Regions from separate parts of the Paenibacillus sp. S-38 genome, predicted to be linked through region 1. Evidence: riboswitches for the same ligand, from Rfam matches in the RefSeq annotation. Region 1 holds a riboswitch; each other region holds the start of a gene.

Region 1 (4,493 bases):
AGCCGCCGAGCCCGTGGTCGTTGAAGTCCTCAAGCCGGATACTGCGGGTATGCCGGCTGCCCGTAATGCGGTATACATCTTCCGCTGCCGGCTTCCCGTCGAACGAGATGTCCACCTTCAGCCGCAGATTCCCGCTCTGCTCAGCCCCCTGGATGAAGCTGCGAATCTCAATGGACTTGCGGTCGATATCCGGCGTCATCCGGACCTTCTCCAGATGGACGGGGGATACCGCCTCCATCCAGACCGTCTGCCAGATCCCCGTGGTCCGGGTGTAAAAAATGCTTGCCGAATCCATCAGCCAGTACTGCTTGCCCCTCGGCAGCGTGACATCCCGGCTGAAGTCGGAGGCCTTGACGACCAGCACGTTGTCCCCGTCCTGCGCTTTCAGGGCCTCCGTTATATCCGCATGAAACGGAGTATGGCCGCCCTCATGCCGCGCCACGAGCGTACCGTTCACCCAGACCGAAGCCTCGTAATCCACCGCGCCGAAGTGAAGCAGGATGCGGCGTCCGGCGAACGTCTCCGGCACGGTCAGCTTCCTGCGGTACCAGACGATGTCATGGAAGTCCGGGTCTCCGATGCCGCTCAGCTTGCTCTGGAAGGCGAACGGCACCTGGATCCGCTTGGTCAACTCCCTGGAGCCGGTGTGCCAGCGCTCCCGGTCCCCTGCCTGCTCGTCGTCGAAGTCGAACTCCCACTCTCCATTGAGATGAATCCACTGGTCTCTTACAAACTGCGGGCGCGGATGCTCCGCTCGAAGATGGTCCGTCATCTGCTTCTCCTCCATTAGTTTCCCCGTAGGTTAATTAATTAACAGTTTATAACGTTTTCACACCCCTATTATGCCTTCCATCCTCCGAATACGTCAACCAAAAGTTGATTAATTAACTTTTGAGGAATATAATAAAAGATGATTAGAGGCTTTGCTGTCCTTGAAGGACCGTGCTCGTGTCAAAATCACACCCGAAAGGCTTACCCTACATGAACATTCCCGTGAACAGCCGTCATATGTCCCTGCTCGAATGCTTCGGCTCCGAGACCCGTGTGCGGATGATTGAGCTGCTTGGCATGCAGCCGATGAACATCAAGGAGCTGGCGGATACGCTCGAGCTCTCTTCCGCCATTATCACCAAACACATTCAGAAGCTGGAGGAGAACGGGATCGTTGGAACGGAGAGTATCTCCGGCACCCGGGGCCGGCGCAAGGTCTGCTATCTCATCCCGGACTCCATCGTGCTCCAGCTGAAGAGCCCGGAGCCGCAGCCGGAGCAGGAGGAACGCAACGGCTATGCCGTCTCGATCCCTGTCGGCCAGTACGAGCGCTGCAGCGTGAAACCGACCTGCGGCCTAGCCTCGGAGTCCGGTGTCATTGGCATGGTGGACGACCCCCGGTATTTTTCCGACCCGGAGCACGTGAAGGCGAAGCATCTCTGGTTCGCCTCCGGCTTCATCGAATACCGCATCCCGAACTATCTCGTCGGCAGACAAACCGTCCGCAGCTTCTCCCTGTCGCTCGAGATCTGCTCCGAAGCGCCCGGCTATAACGAGCACTGGCCTTCCGATATCACCTTCTCGCTGGTGGACACGGTGCTCGGCACCTGGACCTGTCCCGGAGACTTCGGCAGCACGCCCGGCGTCCATACGCCGAAGTGGTGGAATCTCGGGACGCAGCACGGTCTGCTGAAGACGGTCACCATAGACGAACGCGGCACCTATCTCGACGGGGTCCGGCTGTCCGGACTGACTTCCGCGGACCTTGCCATTGGAACCGGGGAAGATCTTCTCTTTCGCATCGCCTGCCCCGAGACGGCCGAGCATCCCGGCGGCGTCAGCCTCTTTGGCCGGCACTTCGGCCATTATGACCAGGAGATTGAGGTCCGGATCCGTTACGAAGCTTAGCGGAAGGCGGCTTTGCGGGCAGCGCTTCGCAGGGGAGCCCCCCTCAAGATGAGATTTTCCAATATGTAAGACCCCTTGCAGACGACGAGGTTGATAGATTCGGGGTGAAAGCGCGGCACCGTGTGGAGCTGACGAATAAGGGGATCCGGGCGGCACCGCTCACCCGAACCGCCGCCCAGGGTTCCTCCGCCCCGCGAAGTTGCGCGCCCCACCTGACAGCAGCGCGGCATCATCCAACCGGCAGGGCCCCGGCGTTCCGCGGCCAGCACCGCACGCTGGGCGGCGCATCGCCAAAAAGCCGTGCAGATGCTTTCTCCTGCACGGCTTTGTTCACATTATGGAATTGATAACATTATCCTGCTGACGCGCAAGCTGTCTATATAAATAGAGGAAGTACGGTGCGTTATTCCCACTTTTCGATGGTACCCACCAGAAATAAAGGAACTCAGATGAGCTATTCCAGGGACGGGCGCGGATTCCAAGTCCCTTTTCCCCTGATAAGGCATTTGAATTCCGCTATGTTTCGGGAAATGCCGGGAAATCCCCCAATAAGACACCGCACATCCGCTATTTTTAAAACGAACGCTTTGGCGCCGTGCCGAAACGCTCGGTAACCGTAGGGTGAGGCGGAATCGCATACCTTCCGGCACGAACTGCAGGCCGCGGATCGCGGCCGCCTGGGGCGAACAGCGGATCTGTTCCGCCTGCAGCAGTGGCAGCTGCGACCATCCGTCCGGCAGTCGTGCTTCCCTGCATCTGTCCCCGTATGGACTGCGTGAGATAGGGATTCGGCCAGATCAACTGGTCCGGTGCCATCCTCCCATCTTCCTCAGAAGCCCTCAGAGCACCCGCTTGACCGCTTCCCACAGGGCCTGGCACAGCTCAGGCGACCGAGATTCTTCTCCTCCGGCCCGCACGCTCCAGTTCCCGGACGCTTCACGAATCTCCACGGGACCTCCCTGCGCGTTCAAATAGGCGATCATCTCCCCGATCGTCAAGAGAGGCAGCGCTTTGACCGAGTCCACGCCGTTGAGGTAATACACCATCTCTTCGTGATCTCCAATCGCCATGTAGTCTCCTTCCTGCGGCGTCCACTGCCGGCGCAGCCTCTCCTGCTGTTCCCTGCTCAGTTCCTGCAGACTGCTGCTGGTGATGCGCTGCATCATGAGACATCCTCCCCTTTTCCTTCCGGTTCACGGCATGTGGTGCACGCCAAACAGACCCATGTCGCGGGCGGAAGACTGGCTTCCGACCGGCGTCTATCCATGGGCCCCGTATGAACAAAAAAAGACCCGTGGCTGCGGGTCATTCATTACGAGCTGAATATGGCTCCGACCCATCTTCCGCTGACGAGGTTAGCTGTCGGGCTCGGGGTAGATGGTCCCCTACATGATCACATGATACGCCCCAAAAACTTGGTTCCCCCGCTTCCCGAGACCAACCGGCCCGGCAATTAAGCGCAGGTTAATCATACCGGGCCGTTGGAGCTTCCGTCAAGGCTTTCATCCCCATTTTCCATGATATACCGCTCCGTCCGCGCCCCCCTACTCGAACGATAAGGCGGATTACACCGCCTCCGTGCGGGAACATCCGGCCCAGCCGCCTCCCCGGCTTCTCCGGAAGGCGGTTACTGCTGCGAGGCGCTCCCCCGAGCGCCCAACGCAGCCAGGCCAGCTGCCCGGGCCATGGGATTCCACCGCAGCCGCGGCCTTATACGGCATTTCGTCCGTTCTTTTTTCAGCGCCGCCGCGCTTCATCCCTCCCGGTTCATCTCACCCGGTTTTAGTCTACCTGGTTTCTCACAAGCCCTCCCGGGTCGAGCCGCAAGTTGTGCCCCTCGGACTACCCGCTGCTTGCGGCCAACAGCTTCTTCGTTAATCGGGAGGCCAATTCATCGACGGACATCAGCCGGAGCCCCAGCAGGGGCGCCAATTGGCCGAGCAGTGAAGGACCGTTGTTCGATAAGATGACGAAGCCCACTCCTTTGGCCCGATTCAAGGCAATAAAGGAGCTTGAGCCATAGGTTCCCCCATTGTGCCAATGCGTGACCGTTCCGTCCTTCTCCCTGTATCTCATCCAGGCGTAGCCGATCCCAATCCCTCTGCCGGGCATAATGGCAGCATGCTCGCTTAAGGACTCTTCCACGGCCGAACTCAACATCGCTGAATCCGCCGCAGAGGAGGCGGGGGTTAGATGAGCTTCCAAATAATTCAGCATATCGGTTATCGTCGAGCGCACCGCCCCGGCGCCCCCCAGGGCATCCTGGAAGTCCCAATGCTTCCGCGGTTTCCCCCCCGAACTGTACACCGGCAGGAGCTGCCCCTGTGTGTTCGGTCCGCTGCCTGCAGCAGTATCCGGCATGCCAAGGGGGTGGAACACGTACCGGTTCAAGGCCTCGTGGAGCTTCATGCCGAGCCGCTTGCTGAGCAGCCACCCCAGCAGGCCAAAGCCGTAGTTGGAATACCGGTGCCTGCTGTGCTCCGCCGGTTTCTCCGCCAGAACGGCTTCGATCAATCGCGTCTCATCATAGTTGGCGTACGGATTGAGCCGGTCCGTGATGGCGGCTTTGAAATTGCCCGGTACATCCGGCAGGC
Region 2 (4,493 bases), 690 kb from region 1:
GATTCCGGGTCCCGGCCTATTTGCAGAGTGGTGATCTTGGTTATTTTTGAAGATGATAAGGTACGGTGGTTACAATGACGTTGCGGCGGTACAGCAGATGGGCTCGGATCAGTAGAGAAGACTGGTTGTGCAGGATGTTGTGCCAGCCTTTCTTCGGAATGAACTGCGGAATGACAACGGTCACCTGATAATTGGATTCGGCTGCTTTGCGCTGCACGGTATCAATGAATTTGGTCAGCGGGTGGATAATGCTCCTGTAGGGGGAGTGCAGGCTGACCAGTCTGACGTCCGGCTGCCATTTCTTCCACTTTTCCTCGAACTCCGCCTCTTCTTCTCTCTCAAAGGGAACGTGAACAGCGATGATCTGGTGCGGATGAAGCGACTTTACGTAATTAAGCGAATTCTCCACGACATGAGTCATGCCGGCTACGGGCAGAATCATAACATTGCCCTCAACCGTCAGTGCAGGCTCACAGGTAGAAAGCCGCAGCTGGTCTCCCACAGCCTCGTAGTGCCTGCGAATCCGATAGAACAAATAAACGATCAGAGGAAGGAAGATCAGAACCGGCCATATCTGCGTGAACTTCGTCAAAAAGAACATGATCGTGACGAGCAGGCTGATCAGGGCTCCAGCCGAGTTAATCAGCAGTTTGACCGCCCAGCCTTCCGGTTTTTCCCGGATCCACTTCATCATCATTCCCGTCTGGGACAGCGTGAAGGGAATGAATACACCGACCGCATAGAGCGGGATGAGATGTTCGGTTTGTCCTTTGAAGACAACGATCAGAAGAATGGACAGAACCCCCAGAATGATAATGCCGTTGGAATACCCGAGCCGGTCTCCCCGGATGGTGAACATCCGCGGAATGAACTTATCCTTGGCCAGATTCACAGCTAGCAGCGGAAACGCAGAGTAGCCGGTATTGGCGGCCAGAATAAGGATCAGAGCCGTCGTTCCCTGGATAAAGTAGTACATGAAATTCCGTCCGAAGGTCACTTCGGCGATTTCAGAGACCACCGTTACATCAGGCCGGGGCATTACGCCGTAGTAGTAAGCCAGGTAGACGATACCGGAGAACAGCAGGGCCAGCAGCAGCCCCATGGCGGTCAAGGTCTTGGCGGCATTCTTCGGCGCCGGATCCTGAAAGTTCGGGATGGCGTTCGAGATGGCTTCCACCCCGGTTAAGGCGGAGCTGCCCGACGCAAAGGCCCGAAGCAGCAAAAACAGGCTGATTCCCGCAACGGGCGTGCCCAGCGGGGCATGCAATCCTGCCGGGACCTCTCCCGCGGATATATGCAGCAGGCCTACTCCGATGAGGATGAATAAGGCGAGTACGAATAAATAGACCGGATAAGCCAGGATCGAAGCGGATTCCGTTACACCCCGAAGGTTAAGGATCGTGATGAAGATGACGAACACGGTCGCGATCAGAACGGTATGCGTGTGCAGGCTTGGGAAGGCGGACGTGATGGCATCCGTCCCTGCGGATACGCTGACGGCTACGGTCAGGATATAATCGACCAGCAGAGAGCCTCCGGCGATCAGGCCGGGGTAGGTACCGAGGTTTTCCTTCGATACCACATAAGCTCCTCCGCCGTGGGGATAGGCAAAAATAATCTGCCTGTAAGACAGGATAAGCGCGGTCAGCAGGATGAGCACCCCAACCGCAATCGGAAGGGAGTACCAGAAGGCCACAGCCCCCAGGGTCATCAGCACGATCAGGATCTGCTCCGGCCCATAAGCTACGGACGAAAGGGCATCGGAGGAAAGAATGGCGAGGGCCTTCAGCTTGTTCAGCTTTTGCTCCCCTAATTCATTGGACTTTAAAGGACGTCCGATCAGAAATCTTTTAATGGAAAGAAGCATACCGGTCACCACCCATGATAAAAATTGCTCACGCGGGAAATTAGTTTTATATTACCCCAGTCCGTTGCGTTTGATATTCGTCCTCCTACAGTTTCAGTTGACAGCAAATGTGGGCACAGCAAAAAACCACAGGGGGGTCTCCCTGCGGCTGCAGCCGGCACGGCAGTCTCACCTTCTCTACGTACGCTTACGAGGTTAGCTGACGGATTCGGGCGCTTAGAGTCGCCCTACAGCAGCGCCATGTGATGGTGCTGCCGATTCACCCCGTGACGAAATGCTTCGTCAGAATTGGTTCCCCCGTTTTCCTCTACGGAAATTCAGCGTGAATATGAGTTGCAAATTACATCCAGATCATAATCCCGTTGGCCGGCCGGTGTAAAACGCCGAATTCGTCCAAAAAACCGGAGCATGGGCGCTTTTGTTCCATGGTACCGCATTCATCTCCTTGTGTCTTAGACCGTTTTTATTTTACGCTGTGACAAAAAACGGCAGAGCCGATTGGGGCTCTGCCGCTTCATGGATGAATGGGAGGGGAACAAGGCAGCCACTTCTGCCGGGATCCTCTCTTAAGGTCTTACCAATTGATTGTATAGGTGCTTGCTGCCGTTGGGCCGGTCAGCACGTTGTTCGAGCCCGGTTCCCAAGTGACGGTGCCGGCGGAATTCTTGACGATGGCCTTGAACTCATAGCTGCGCCCGGAACCGATGTAAGCCGTGCCTCTCCAGTCAGCCGTCGTGCTGTTGTACGTCAGCTTGATCGGGTAGACGCCGGTCGTCCAGTTGCCCATCTCCCAGCGGGAGCCGGTCACGTAGACCGTATCACCGGATGCGGCCGGTGCGCCTTTGACGACAAACGTCACAGCAGCCGGCGTCATGGCAATAGCATCGCGGAAGGAATTCAGCAGGGACGTAGCGCTGCCGTCCGCATTCACGAGACTGGACATGCGAAGCAGGGTGAAGCCCGAGAAATTGTAGTTGAACAGCATCTCCGCCACGTTCTGGTACTGTGCGGCATCCCCGATGGCCAGCGCGTTCTCGCCGTTGAGTCGAATGCCCTTCTGGTTCGCGAGATTGGCAACCTGGATCACAAGCGACTTCGGAGCCGAGTAGTAAGGAGCGGTATTGGCCTGGGCGTCCGTCATCTCAAGGCACGTGAACGTCAGGTCCAGCTTGGCGGTCTTGAACGCGTCGAGCAGCGTGCTGTAATTATAGTAGCCTGCACCGTATTCCGCGGAGTGCGGCATCGTCGGGTTGTTCATCTGCCAGTGCACACCGGAGATCTTCGCGCCGACCGGCACGCCGAAGACGGAGTCGAAGCGGCTGTGGGCCTTGGCGCCGATCGCTTTTACGTGCTTCTCGAGTACGCCTTGGTACCAGGCAAGGAAGTCTTTGCCGTAGTTCGACTTATAGCCGTTCGTGAAGAAATTATCGCCGTCGCTCGGCGGATTCACGTCGGCGAACGAAGCGAGAGAGGTGCCCCAAGCGGTGTTCAATGCGCCGACCGTGCCGTACTTGGTCTGCATTGCGGTGCGGAAGTCGGCTTTGGCGGCATCCGTGTACGCCTGCAGCTTGCCGCGGCTCGGGTAAGACCACCCGTCGGCCGTGCTGTAAGACGGGAAGCGGAGCTCGCCCGCCGGTCCGCCGGACAGGTAGATCTTGGCGATGATGTCCTTGTAGCCGCCGAAGTTGGATGCGAAGGAAGCGTAAAGCTCGTCATATTGGGCTGCGGTTCCGCTCCACCAAGGAGAGAGGGTTTCCTTGTTGTAGAAACCGGTTTCGCTGCGGATAGTCAGCTGGTCCTGCGTGCCTTTGCTCCAAATCCAGTCGGGCAGCTTAATGCTGCAGTCGTCCCCTACGTTGCCGCCGCACTGATGAGTAGAGATGATCGGAACCCATTTGAGTCCGGCTGCACGTACCGTATCGGCATACGTTTTGTAATAGGACCAGTCGAACATATTGTCTCCGGCTTTCTCTACGTCACCCCACCAAACATCCGTCGTGACAGCGTATACATTATTGTTCTTGAGTGTGACGAGCTGATTGCGGAAGGCGTTCCAATCGGTAATCTTGGTCAGCGGAGCCATGACATAGGTCTTGTAATCACTGCTGATGCTGGAGGCATCGGCTGAAGGTACCGGAGCGAGCAGACCGCCCCCGATGAGCAGGGACAGTACGGCGGCAGAGCTTTTGCGGAGCAGAGCGGATGAAGTAAAGGTGGTGATAGGCAAATGATATTCCTCCTGACAGCTTGGATTTATGTTGCGCTATGTAATTGGGAGCGCTTGCATATCTGTATTATAACGAAAAGGCTTACATTTGAAAGTGGAAAAAGCGGAGTGAAAAGGTGGAATATATTGACCGGCGTGGAAAGCTTCCTCATAATCGACCTTCTTCGGTGGAAGAATATCCCGTAGATTACATACATCCGGGCGGCACGCTTGAATGCCTGGTGAAAGAGGGTGCTTGAGGTTGATGGAAGCTGTGTTGTCCCTGCTGGCGGGGATCGTTGTCGGAGTGTTATTCACCTTCATCCGCCTGCCGCTGCCCGCCCCGGTTACTTTGGCCGGTGTGCTCGGGGTAGCGGGTGTTTATTTGGGCGGCAGGCTTGTCGCTATGTTTCTTAAAGG
Region 3 (4,493 bases), 3.2 Mb from region 1:
GGACCGCAGGGTCCTGGGAGAGTAGAACGTCGCCAAGCCAATGAAGAGCCCATTTGGACCATGTGTCCAAATGGGCTTTTTTGCATTCTTTTTTGCTTTCTTTGTATTTTATACAGTCCGTTAGAAAAAACTAGAGGAGATGTTGAAATACAACAGGGAGGACAAAGAAATGAGCAAAACCTGGACAACCATATCGATTGTTGCCCTACTGGCTTTGTACGGAATGCTGCCGGGGTGGGTTCGTGCGGAGAACGGCGCAGCACAAAACGGAGTGGATCAGGCTAACCCGATGGGGACCGTGAGACAAAGCACCAATGGAGCCCAATTTGGCAGCGATGCGGGGCTCGGCTTGTCGGGAAGCACACCAGGATTTTTGATCAACAAGCAGCAGATCAGGGCGACGACGGGCGGGATGGCGGGCTATCGGCCGTTAGCCGTCTCAGACCGTGAGGACGGCGCGGATTGGGGCTGGCTGGGCTTAATCGGGTTGGTGGGATTGTCCGGTCTGTCTTCCGCCAGACGGAGCAGAAGATCCGAGACCAAGTCCTGAGAAATTTAAATTATAGGCAGCGGTATATAGCAACACAATCAGAGGAGGTAACCATGAGCAGCGTACAAAATAATGACAACAATGAAGAACTGGCCGACTTGGGCACGCATATGGCGGGAGCAACCGGTCTTCACCAAACACGTACATTCGAGGAAGTAAGAAGTGTGGAGGCTCCTGGACAAGGTCCCGGCGCCGTAGACAACCGGGATCACGAGATGGATTTTAAAGAGTATGGTGACTCGATTTAATTCGGAGCATCTGTATGAATATTTGCGGGCTTGGAAGGTGGATAACTTTCCAAGCCTTATTTCATTTTCGTATCTGAACAGCAAAAAGACCCCTGGGACAAATGGTCGGGATCTCGGCTGTTGTGCTCATTTGCGGGTTCGCGAGATCAAATCCGATACGGTAACAAACTCATAACCGCGCTGTTTCAGCTCCGGCAGAATGCTTCGGAGTGCTTCAACGGTTTGGCTGCAATCCCCCTGAAGATCGTGAAAGAGTACAATGTCCCCGTTGTGCACGTTATTGAGCACTTGGGAGACGATTTTATCCGCACCCGGTTTCATCCAATCCTTTGTATCCTGATACCAGGACCACATGACTACCGTAAGCTTGTCTTCCTTCATGGACTGGAGGAGAGCATCATTGTAAAAACCGCCGGGAGGCCGGAATACATGCGGCATTTGCTCCGTAATGTCGAAAATGACTTCTTGGGTTTGGCGGATTTCCGTAATAAGCTGTTCGGCAGGATAGTGTTTGAGGAAATGATGGTCAAACGTATGATTGGCGATTTCATGTCCCTCATTCACTTCACGAATGGCGATGGCGGGATATAACTGGACCCGCTTGCCGATCACGAAGAACGTCCCCTTGGCACCATACTCATGAAGCAGGTCGAGAATCTGAGGCGTATAGACCGGGTTGGGGCCGTCGTCGAACGTCAAGGCAATGAGTTTCTGATCGGTCTCCACGTTCCAAACCACCTCGCTGGGCCGCGGAGCAGGAACGCCTGCACCGGTCAAACAAAACGATGTTAGGACACACAGCAGAAGCTTGCGGATACCTTGATTCATGTCGGTCACCTCCGTCACATGATCATGCTTAGGGTTCGACCGGTAAGGCGTACCTATACACCGGAAGCAGAGGCCAAAAAAAAGCAGGCCTCCCATCGAGGCAGCCGGCTTAGGGCCGAGCGCCTCGATGAAGAGACCTGCTTTTTTAGGAGCGCCGTTTTTACGTGCCAAGCACATGAACCTTCACGTTCTGAATACCGAACTTCAATGCGGCTTGGCGCCCATCGGGCATAAAGATATCAATCTTGTTCCCCTTCACGGATCCACCGATATCCGTTGCAACGGCGTACATGCCTCCAGCCGGAAGGCCGTCGTGCGCGTAGCCTTCAATAAATACCTTAGACCCCAGAGGGATGACAGCAGGATCTACGGCAATCGTCCCCAGCTTCAGAGGATTACCCATGTAGTCTCTCGCTGCGAACGTGCCGTTCTCCCCTGCGACTGCTGTATAGGCAGAAGCGCTGGCTTCGATCGTCATCGTATAGAGAGGAGCGATCTTCGTGGGGCGGTACCAAGCTGGAGCATGGTATTGACCATCCACTCCAAGAATGGCGATGCGGTTCAGGTTGTCCCACTGGGTCTGAATGCCGAAGGAGTCGGCAAGCAGCCGGAAAGGGACGTAGGTTTGCCCGTCTACAAGCTTGGCAGCTGCTTCCTGAACGGAAGGCTGGCCGTTGACTGTAATGTTAGGGTCACCTGTGGTAAAAACAACGGTGGTAGTGGTGCTGCTCAGGGTGATCTTCATCTGAGCGCCGGCATGCTCCCACTGAAGCTGGTATCCCAGCTTGTCAGCGATGTCCCTGGCCGGAACCTGAAGCTTATGGTTCTCGTCAAGGAAAGGCTGGGCATTCGAGAATTGCAAGAGGCTGTCATTTACCTGCACCTTGATATCCTCGGCGAGCCGAACGGTCTCGGCCTGTGCAGGACTGGCGAATACAAGAATTGCGGCTGCGGGCAGCGTCAATAGACATGCCTTCAGCATGGACGTGATGCGACTTTTCAACTGGATCCCTCCATATCGTTGCACCTGTCCGGCGAGATCAAGAATCCGCCGTCAGTTGTCGATCATAGCCTCCGAGGTTAGTTGTCGGGTTCGGGAAGAAGGTTGGTTCCCTAGCATGGTGCCCGCTCCGCTGCAGTAGTGCCAGCGGCAGACAGCCGGTGCATTCACCCCATGTGATGCGTCCCCCGTACGTACATCTAAATACATGCGCGATTCGGCTTCTAAGAGCGTACCACACGTTAAAAGTGAGGGGCAATGGATAAAATCATCCAGTCCCTTCCTATAATTGACACGGGGGCTTAACCCCAGCGGGCATGTGGGTTACAATGGATAAAATGATGCGGAGAACCATTGGCGGAAGCAGATCAAAAGCTGGAAAAGCAGCGGGTGAGAGAGGGGAAAGTATGTATCAAAGAGATTATATTCTACGGATGATCGAGCAGGCAGGGGGGATGGTTGGCCGCGTGATGCAGTTAGCCCGTAACAGACGGCTGGAGGAGGCCATGGAACTGCTGCAGCAGGCGATGAAGGAGATGCTGGGACTAGGCTCCAAGCTGATCGGAGCGCTGTCGGTGAAGGACCTGGTTGCGCTGCTGTCCAAGGATGGGGAACTGGACTCAGCCAAAGTACTGGCGATGGGGGATCTCATGAAAGCGCAGGCGGATCTGGAGCGGGAAAGTGGGAATGAAACGGCTGCCAGACGGACGGCACAGAAATCCCTCGAGATCCTGCTGATCGGACGCGAATACGATGCCCTCGGCGAGCTGAGAGAAGAATTCAACAGACGAATTCAAGAGGCGCTGAACATCACGGGGCGAGCAGGGTTGAGTGAGGGGATCCTGTCGAGGGTTGTCGGATATTACGAGGAGCAGGGCAGCTATGCCTGGGCGGAGGATGCCTTGTTTTATCGACTAGAGGAGTTAAAGGGCGGGCAGCGGGAGCTGGAGTGGAGAGCCGCCGCAGAAGAAGGGATCCGAATGTACGAACGGTGGGTGCTTCTGGAGGATGCCCTGCTGCAGGCAGGCGGCTTGTCGTCGGAAGAGGCTGAGGAAGGCCTGCGGACGCTCAGGCAATTGAAAATAGCAGATAGCCAATAACAGGAAATTACATAAAATGGATAACTGCAAATACGAACTATTATCACATCGAAAACAAAAATGTTCGCCTTTTTGAGTTGACATCCTGTGTGAAAGCCGATAAACTGAAAGAGATCATTAGCTTGGAAAAAATACGTATGACATTCGAATAATCTCGTATAATGTCGGGAATATGGCCCGAATAGTTTCTACCCGAAAACCTTAAATTTTTGGACTACGAGTAAGCGTTGATGAAGAAGGTCGGCACGGCAGGTGTCTGGCCTTAACTTGCGCTTAGGAGTCTTCTTGTCGTCCTTACTCATAGACTGAACAGCTTTTTTGAGCATGTGCAGCTTCTATCTGGAAGGACGTTTTGTTTTATATGGCCTTGATTGCATAAATGTATTGAAAAGCAAGCATATGGAGGGTACCTGAATGTCGGTTCTTGTTGGAGTCATCATGGGAAGCCAGTCGGACTGGGAAACGATGAAGAAAGCGTGCGACGTGCTCGATGAACTCGGGGTTGCATACGAGAAGAAGGTGGTATCGGCCCACCGGACACCGGACCTGATGTTCGAATATGCCGAAACGGCGGCTGAGCGCGGACTGAAGGTCATCATCGCAGGCGCCGGCGGTGCGGCACATCTGCCGGGTATGGTCGCCTCAAAGACCGTTCTGCCGGTTATCGGCGTGCCTGTGAAGACGTCGACCCTGAACGGGCTGGATTCTCTGCTGTCGATCGTGCAGATGCCGGGCGGAATTCCAGTAGCGACGGTAGCGATCGGACA

What was found. A riboswitch is a leader RNA that binds a small molecule or an ion and turns the genes downstream of it on or off. The one in region 1 is predicted to bind cyclic di-AMP.
Region 2: another riboswitch for cyclic di-AMP. It lies ahead of ACP26L_RS09075 (APC family permease); the one in region 1 lies ahead of ACP26L_RS11950 (hypothetical protein).
Region 3: another riboswitch for cyclic di-AMP. It lies ahead of ACP26L_RS32915 (stalk domain-containing protein); the one in region 1 lies ahead of ACP26L_RS11950 (hypothetical protein).

Annotation. Positions count from the first base shown of each region.
Region 1 covers NZ_CP187970.1:2,595,394-2,599,886, reverse strand. Annotated here, with positions in the region: gene ACP26L_RS11965 (glycoside hydrolase family 2 protein) at 1-787, opposite strand, end outside; gene ACP26L_RS11960 (ArsR/SmtB family transcription factor) at 982-1,899, shown strand; gene ACP26L_RS11955 (hypothetical protein) at 2,473-2,715, opposite strand; gene ACP26L_RS11950 (hypothetical protein) at 2,739-3,065, opposite strand; cyclic di-AMP (ydaO/yuaA leader) riboswitch at 3,228-3,369, opposite strand; gene ACP26L_RS11945 (serine hydrolase domain-containing protein) at 3,742-4,493, opposite strand, start outside.
Region 2 covers NZ_CP187970.1:1,904,297-1,908,789, forward strand. Annotated here, with positions in the region: gene ACP26L_RS09075 (APC family permease) at 41-1,867, opposite strand; cyclic di-AMP (ydaO/yuaA leader) riboswitch at 2,036-2,200, opposite strand; gene ACP26L_RS09080 (family 14 glycosylhydrolase) at 2,442-4,094, opposite strand; gene ACP26L_RS09085 (XapX domain-containing protein) at 4,339-4,493, shown strand, end outside.
Region 3 covers NZ_CP187970.1:7,557,406-7,561,898, reverse strand. Annotated here, with positions in the region: rRNA gene rrf (5S ribosomal RNA) at 1-38, shown strand, start outside; gene ACP26L_RS32930 (WGxxGxxG family protein) at 170-550, shown strand; gene ACP26L_RS32925 (hypothetical protein) at 604-798, shown strand; gene ACP26L_RS32920 (polysaccharide deacetylase family protein) at 925-1,626, opposite strand; gene ACP26L_RS32915 (stalk domain-containing protein) at 1,787-2,629, opposite strand; cyclic di-AMP (ydaO/yuaA leader) riboswitch at 2,681-2,859, opposite strand; gene ACP26L_RS32910 (DUF6483 family protein) at 3,034-3,726, shown strand; purine riboswitch at 3,861-3,963, shown strand; gene purE (5-(carboxyamino)imidazole ribonucleotide mutase) at 4,141-4,493, shown strand, end outside.